2 regions of the Streptomyces sp. NPDC000075 genome follow, and region 1 is predicted to be linked to the other one. Evidence: riboswitches for the same ligand, from Rfam matches in the RefSeq annotation. Region 1 holds a riboswitch; the other holds the start of a gene.

Region 1 (3,664 bases):
GTGTTCATCCCGCTGCTGCTCTTCCCGCTGGTCCTCGGCGCGATCGCCGTCTGGCCGTTCATCGAGTCCTGGGTCACCGGCGACAAGCGCGAGCACCACATCCTGGACCGCCCGCGCAACGTCCCGACCCGTACGGCCTTCGGTGTCGCCTGGATCGCGGAGTACATCGTGCTCCTCATCGGCGGCGGCAACGACATGTTCGCCCAGTACTTCCACCTGTCGATCAACTCGATCACCTGGTTCGTCCGGATCGGCTTCTTCGTCGTCCCGGTCCTGGCCTTCATCGCCACCAAGCGGATCTGCCTCGGCCTCCAGCGCCGGGACCACGACAAGGTGCTGCACGGTCGCGAGACCGGCATCATCAAGCGTCTGCCGCACGGGGAGTTCGTCGAGGTCCACGAGCCGCTCCCGCAGGGCAAGCTGCACACGCTCACCTCGCACGAGCAGTACAAGCCGCTCGAGCTCGGCCCGACGGTCGACGAGAACGGCGTGGAGCGCAAGGTGACGCGCGGCGAGAAGCTGCGCGCGAAGCTCAGCAAGGGCTTCTACGCGGAGGGCAACCAGATTCCGAAGCCCACCGCCGAGGAGTACAAGGAGATCCAGTCGGGCCACGGCCACCACTGATCTCCGGCATGACCGCTTGAGGGATTGACCCACGTCAATCCTGGTGTCGCCACGGCAAGAGCCCCCGTCCAGTGTCTGGACGGGGGCTCATTGCCGTCTCCGGGGCTGGATAGGCTGAGATCCTCACCGGATCGACGTGAGATCCCCGACGAGCAGCAGGAGCTGACCATGAACGTTGCGACCCCGGCAGGCGGCGACAGCGTGGCGGCCCGCAGCTGGCCGGGCATCCTGGAAGCCCTGCTCAGCGGCCGCGACCTCACCACGGACGACACCGCCTGGGCGATGGAGCGGATCATGCGGGGCGAGGCCACCGACGCGCAGATCGCGGGCTTCGCGGTGGCCCTGCGGGCCAAGGGCGAGACCGTGGGGGAGTACTCCGGCCTGGTCCGGACGATGTACGCCCACGCCAACCTGATCGAGGTACCCGGGCGGACCGTGGACATCGTCGGCACCGGCGGAGACGGCGCCAAGACCGTCAACATCTCCACCATGTCCGCCATCGTGGCCGCCGGCGCGGGCGCGAAGGTCGTCAAGCACGGCAACCGGGCCGCCTCCTCCGCCAGCGGCTCCTCCGACGTCCTGGAGAAGCTCGGCGTCAACCTGGGCCTGACCCCGCAGCGGGTGGCGCAGGTCGCCGAGGAGGCCGGCATCACCTTCTGCGCCGCGGTGGTCTTCCACCCCGCCCTGCGGTACGCCGCCTCGGCCCGCCGGGACCTCGGGGTGCGCACCGCCTTCAACGGCCTCGGCCCGCTCACCAACCCCGCCCGGGTCACCGCGCAGGCGGTGGGCGTCGCGGACCCCCGGCTGGCCCCGATCATGGCCGGAGTGCTCGCCGAGCGCGGCACCTCCGCCCTCGTCTTCCGCGGCGACGACGGCCTGGACGAGCTGACCACCACCGGGACCTCCCGGGTGTGGTGGGTGCGCGACGGCGGGATCACCGAGCACGCCTTCGACCCGCGCGACGTGGGCATCGAGACCGTCGACATCTCCGCCCTGCGCGGCGGCGACCCCTCGTACAACGCCGACGTCGCCCGCCGGCTGCTGGCCGGTGAGACGGGTCCGGTGCGCGACGCCGTCCTGCTGAACTCGGCGTCCGCCCTGGTCGCCCTGGACCCGGGCACCGGCTCGCTGGAGGAGCGGCTGTCGGCGGGCATCGCCCGCGCGGCCGAGTCCATCGACTCGGGCGCCGCCCGGGCCGCGCTGGAACGCTGGGTGGCGGCCAGCAACGCCTGACCCTTCCGACGAGGCCCCGGTCCACGATGTGGACCGGGGTCTTGCGTTCCGGAGATCGTGTGGCAGGATGCTCTCCAAGGTCACGAGTGACAGCGTTATGGCCCCGGCTCGCTGTCCGGCAACCCTCCTTCCGTGGCGGGGTGCCCCGGGTGATGACCAGGTCGTAGGCAGCAAGGCCTACGGCAAGCGCGGATCCCTCGACACCAGGGGTCCTGGTCTCTCGAGGAGCGTTTTCCGTGAGCAAGCGAATGCGATAGGGCGACTCCGCCCCTACTTCACCCCTCGGAACAGGGTCCCTTCCGCGTACCCGCATCCCTTCCGAGGCCCTTCCCGTACCCCTGACGGCCGACGCCGACGACGCGCGCCGCCGTACCCGCGTACGGGCACACCGAAGCCATTCAGCCCTGCCTGCCGGGAGATTCCGCCATGTCCGCATCCCTGAACGCCGCCGCCACCGCCGCCTGCGCCGCCACCGCCGAGGTCCCCGCCTGTGCCGAGCCGCTGCCCGTGCTCGGCCGGGACGTCACCGTCCCGCTCGTCACCGGCGGCGAGGTCACCTACGCGGCCCTGGACTACGCGGCCAGCGCCCCGGCGCTCCAGCGGGTCTGGGACGACGTGGCCGCGTACGCCCCGTACTACGGCAGCGTCCACCGCGGTGCCGGCTACCTCTCGCAGCTCTCCACCGACCTCTTCGAGCAGAGCCGGGCCACCGTCGCGGAGTTCCTCGACTGCCGTGCGGGCGACCAGGTGGTCTTCACCCGGTCCACCACCGACTCCCTCAACCTCCTCGCCGCCGTCCTCCCGGCCGACTGCCAGGTGTTCGTCTTCGAGACCGAGCACCACGCCTCGCTGCTGCCCTGGGGCGACGCGCAGGTCACCTACCTCAACGCCCCGCGCACCCCGGCCGAGGCCGTCGCCACCCTGGAGCGGGCGCTGGCCGACCGCAACCCTTACGGCCCGGCCCTGGTCTGCGTCACCGGCGCGTCCAACGTCACCGGTGAGCTGTGGCCGGTCAAGGAGCTGGCCGCCGCCGCGCACGCCCACGGCGCGCGGATCGTGCTGGACGCCGCCCAGCTGGCGCCCCACCACCCCGTCTCCGTGCGGAAGCTGGACGTGGACTGGGTCGCCTTCTCCGGGCACAAGCTGTACGCGCCCTTCGGCTCGGGCGTCCTCGCCGGCCGCGCCGACTGGCTCCAGGAGGCCGCCCCGTACCTCGCCGGGGGCGGCGCCTCCCGCAAGGTGGCGCGCCGCGAGGACGGCGGCGTCGACGTCGAGTGGCACACCACGGCCGCCCGCCACGAGGCCGGCTCCCCGAACGTCATCGGCGTCTACTCCATCGCCTCCGCCTGCCGGGCGCTGAACGAGGCCGGGTTCGAGAGCCTCGTCGCCCGCGAGCGGCACCTCATCGCGAAGGTCCGCGAGGGCCTGGCGGAGGTCCCGGCGGTGCGGGTGCTGTCCCTGTTCGGCGACGACGCCCCGCGCGTCGGCGTCATCTCGTTCGTGGTCGACGGCTGGAACAGCTCGCACTTCGCTGCGGCGCTGTCGGCGGAGTACGGGATCGGGGTGCGTGACGGCCTGTTCTGCGCCCACCCGCTGGTCCGCACCCTGCTCGGCAGCGAGCCGCAGGCCCAGGGCGAGTGCGGGGCGCCCGAGGCGGCGCCGGGGGAGCGGTCGCTGAACGCGATCCGCGTCAGCTTCGGGGCGGGGACCCCGGACGAGCACGTGGAGCGCTTCGTGCGGGCCGTCAGGGAACTCGTCGCGGACGGCGCGAAGTGGCAGTACCGCACGGAGGACGGCCGCTGCGTCC
Region 2 (3,664 bases), on a different contig from region 1:
TGCCCCAAAAGGCGCGCGCATGTTGACTCAATGTCAACCCTCACGCAGCCCGCTCATATGCGGCGGGCAAGAACAGCGGAGGGGACTTCCCCAACTCTACCGCGCCCAATCAAGCAGAATTGCCCCCTCCGCTTTTAGCGGAGGGGGCAATTCTGATTACTTCCGGATCAGCAGCCCCCGGCCACGGCCGGGATGATCGAGACGCCGGCGCCGTCCGGCGTCGCCGTCTGCAGGCCGCCCTCGAAGCGCACGTCGTCGTCGTTGACGTAGACGTTCACGAAGCGGCGCAGCTTGCCCTGGTCGTCCAGGACGCGCGCGGCGATGCCCGGGTGGTTCGCCTCCAGGGAGTCGATGACCTCCGCGAGGGTCGTGCCCTCGGCCGGGACCTCGGCGGCGCCGCCGGTGTAGGTGCGCAGGATGGTGGGGATGCGGACGTTGACGCTCATGGCGCTACCGCCTTTCCGTGTAGTACGAGGGAAGGGTCAGGCCAGGCCGGCGGCGCGGAACGCGTCCAGGCTCGGGCGGATGGTGGCGGTCTGGCCGGTGCCGGACACCGCCTCCAGGGTCTTGAGGCCGTCACCGGTGTTCAGGACCACGGTGGTCAGCGAGGGGTCGAGCTGCCCGTTCTCGATGAGCTTCTTCGTCACGCCGACGGTCACGCCGCCCGCGGTCTCGGCGAAGATGCCCTCGGTCTGCGCCAGGATCCGGATGGCCTCGACGACCTGCTCGTCGTTGACGTCCTCGACGAAGCCGCCGGTGCGGCGCGCGATGTCGAGCACGTACGGGCCGTCCGCCGGGTTGCCGATGGCCAGGGACTTGGCAATGGTGTTCGGCTTCTGCGGGCGGACCACGTCGTGACCCGCCTTGAAGGCGGTGGACACCGGGGAACAGCCCTCGGCCTGGGCGCCGAAGATCTTGTACGGCTTGTCCTCGACCAGCCCGAGCTTGATCAGCTCCTGGAGACCCTTGTCGATCTTGGTGAGCTGTGAGCCGGACGCGATCGGGATGACGATCTGGTCGGGCAGCCGCCAGCCGAGCTGCTCGCAGATCTCGTACGCCAGGGTCTTGGAGCCCTCGCCGTAGTAGGGGCGCAGGTTGACGTTGACGAAGCCCCAGCCCTCGCCCAGCGGGTCCCCGATGAGCTCGGAGCAGAAGCGGTTCACGTCGTCGTAGTTGCCCTCGATGCCGACCAGGTCGCCACCGTAGACACCGGCCATGACGACCTTGCCCTGCTCCAGGTCGTGCGGGATGAACACGCAGGAGCGGAAGCCGGCGCGGGCGGCCGCGGCGCCGACGGCACCGGCCAGGTTGCCCGTGGAGGAGCAGGAGAGGGTGGTGTAGCCGAAGGCGCGGGCGGCCTCGACGGCGATCGCGACGACGCGGTCCTTGAAGGAGTGCGTCGGGTTGCCGGAGTCGTCCTTGACGTAAAGCTTGCCGGTGACGCCCAGCTCCTTGGCCAGGTTCCGCGCGTCCACCAGCTTGGTGAAGCCGGGGTTCAGGCTCGGCTTGGACGCCACGTCCGCGGGGACGGGCAGCAGCGGCGCGTAACGCCAGATGTTGTTCGGGCCGGCCTCGATCGCCGCGCGCAGGGCCTCCGGGTCACCGGCGGGCAGCTCGTAGGCCACCTCCAGCGGACCGAAACACTCGACGCAGGCGAAGACGGGGCCGAGCTCGAAACGGGTGCCGCACTCACGACAGGAAAGGCCGGTGGCGGGGCCGAGATCGACGGATCCGGCGGCGGCGGAGGCGTTTGCAGAGGTGGCGACAGACTGTGCAGCCATGATGGCGAGGCCCTTTCTCCTCATCTTCCCCATGGCGCACTTCGCCATGAGACGGAATTGGCACCTTCCCTAGCCGGGGACCCCGCGGGATGCGTATCGCATCGCGAGAACCGACTGGAGGGTTGCCGGGGCTTCAACGGGCCGTGTCCCTCTGCCCCTCTGGATGAGCGGTATGGCACCGGCATACGCGCTCGATGGCGCGCCGGTGCGTTTGTTGCGGGGCCCCCGGCATGCGGTGGGCCTTCGCGTTGTTCAAGACTGTAACCGAAGGGGCGGCTGGTTGAGACAGTCGTCCGAACCGCGAGATGGATCACAATTCGGCCGAAAAGCGCCGGGTGTGGTGCCGCGGCCGACTAGCCGGGGAGTGCTGAGAGTGCTGGATGAGGTGGAGCGCTGGCTGGCCGACCGCTCCTGGTCCGCCGCCGACCGACCGCTCGACCAGCTCCTGGAGCGCAAACGGGCGACCGGGACCACGGTGAGCGTGGTGCTGCCCGCGCTCGACGAGGAGGCCACGGTCGGAGAGATCGTCGAGGTGATCCGGCGCGATCTGATCGAGGCCCCGCCGGTCCCCCTGGTGGACGAGCTGGTGGTGGTCGACTCCGGGTCCGCCGACCGCACCGCCGAGGTCGCGGCCAAGGCCGGCGCCCGCGTCGTGCACCGGGACGAGATCCTGCCCCGCGTCCCCGCCGTACGCGGCAAGGGCGAGGTGCTGTGGCGCTCCCTGCTGGCCACCACCGGGGACGTCGTCTGCTTCATCGACGCCGACCTGCGCGACTTCTCGTCCGCCTTCGTCTCCGGGATCGTCGGCCCGCTGCTGACCGACCCGCAGGTGCAGTTCGTCAAGGCCATGTACGACCGCCCCCTCGGGGACGCCCCCGGCCAGGGCGGACGCGTCACCGAGCTGGTGGCGCGCCCCCTGCTCAACCTCCACTGGCCGCAGCTGGCCGGCTTCGTCCAGCCCCTCGGCGGCGAGTACGCCGTACGCCGCTCCCTGCTGGAGCGCCTGCCCTTCCCCGTCGGGTACGGGGTCGAGCTCGGCCTGCTCGTCGACGCCCTGCACACCGTCGGCCTGGACGCCATGGCCCAGGTGGACGTCGGGGTCCGGCTGCACAAGCACCAGAGCGGGCAGGCGCTCGGCCGGATGGCCGCCGCGATCTACCGCACCGCCCAGCTGCGGCTCTCGCGCGGACACCTCGTACGGCCCGAGCTCACCCAGTTCGAGAGGGGGCCGGACGGGTTCGTTCCGCGCACCTACCCCGTGGACACGGAGGAGCGGCCGCCGATGCTGGAGATCGAGGAGTACGCGGTCCGGCGCGTGGCGTGAGCCCGTACCGCCCGGCGGCCGGCTTGACCGGCGCGTGACGAACCGGGCATTTCCCGGACGTTTGAGCGAGGAGACCCCGGGCTAGGTTCGCGGCATGGCTTCTCAGGTACTCGTCGCCGCCAACCGCGGCCCGCTCTCGTACGCCCTCGCCGCCGACGGCACGCTCAGCGCCCGGCGCGGCGGGGGCGGTCTGGTCTCCGGCCTGTCCGCGGCCCTCGCGGCACAGCCGGAGGCCCTGTGGATCTGCGCGGCCCTCTCCGACGCCGACCGCGAAGCGGTCCGGCGGGGGGTCTCCGAGCCCGGCGTGCGGATGCTGGACATCGACCCCGCGGTGTACGACGACGCGTACAACGGCATCGCGAACTCGGTGCTCTGGTTCACCCACCACCACCTCTACGACGTCCCCCGCGAGCCCGTCTTCGACGCGGAGTTCCGGCGGCGCTGGGACTCGTACACCGCCTACAACCAGGCCTTCGCCGAAGCGCTGGCCGAGGAGGCGGCGCCGGGCGCGCGCGTCCTCGTCCAGGACTACCACCTGGCCCTGGTCCCGGGGGCCCTG

What was found. Region 1 has a riboswitch for S-adenosylmethionine ahead of ABT403_RS25760 (aminotransferase class V-fold PLP-dependent enzyme). Riboswitches for the same ligand answer to the same signal wherever they lie in the genome.
Region 2: linked by a shared signal. The riboswitch ahead of thrC (threonine synthase) and the one ahead of ABT403_RS25760 (aminotransferase class V-fold PLP-dependent enzyme) in region 1 are both predicted to bind S-adenosylmethionine.

What each region holds. Positions count from the first base shown of each region.
Region 1 covers NZ_JBEPFL010000024.1:112,872-116,535, reverse strand. The annotation lists gene qcrB (cytochrome bc1 complex cytochrome b subunit) at 1-624, shown strand, start outside; gene trpD (anthranilate phosphoribosyltransferase) at 793-1,857, shown strand; SAM riboswitch class IV at 1,936-2,052, shown strand; gene ABT403_RS25760 (aminotransferase class V-fold PLP-dependent enzyme) at 2,284-3,664, shown strand, end outside.
Region 2 covers NZ_JBEPFL010000019.1:41,858-45,521, forward strand. The annotation lists gene ABT403_RS22185 (MoaD/ThiS family protein) at 168-446, opposite strand; gene thrC (threonine synthase) at 483-1,805, opposite strand; SAM riboswitch class I at 1,799-1,951, opposite strand; gene ABT403_RS22195 (glucosyl-3-phosphoglycerate synthase) at 2,155-3,105, shown strand; gene ABT403_RS22200 (alpha,alpha-trehalose-phosphate synthase (UDP-forming)) at 3,200-3,664, shown strand, end outside.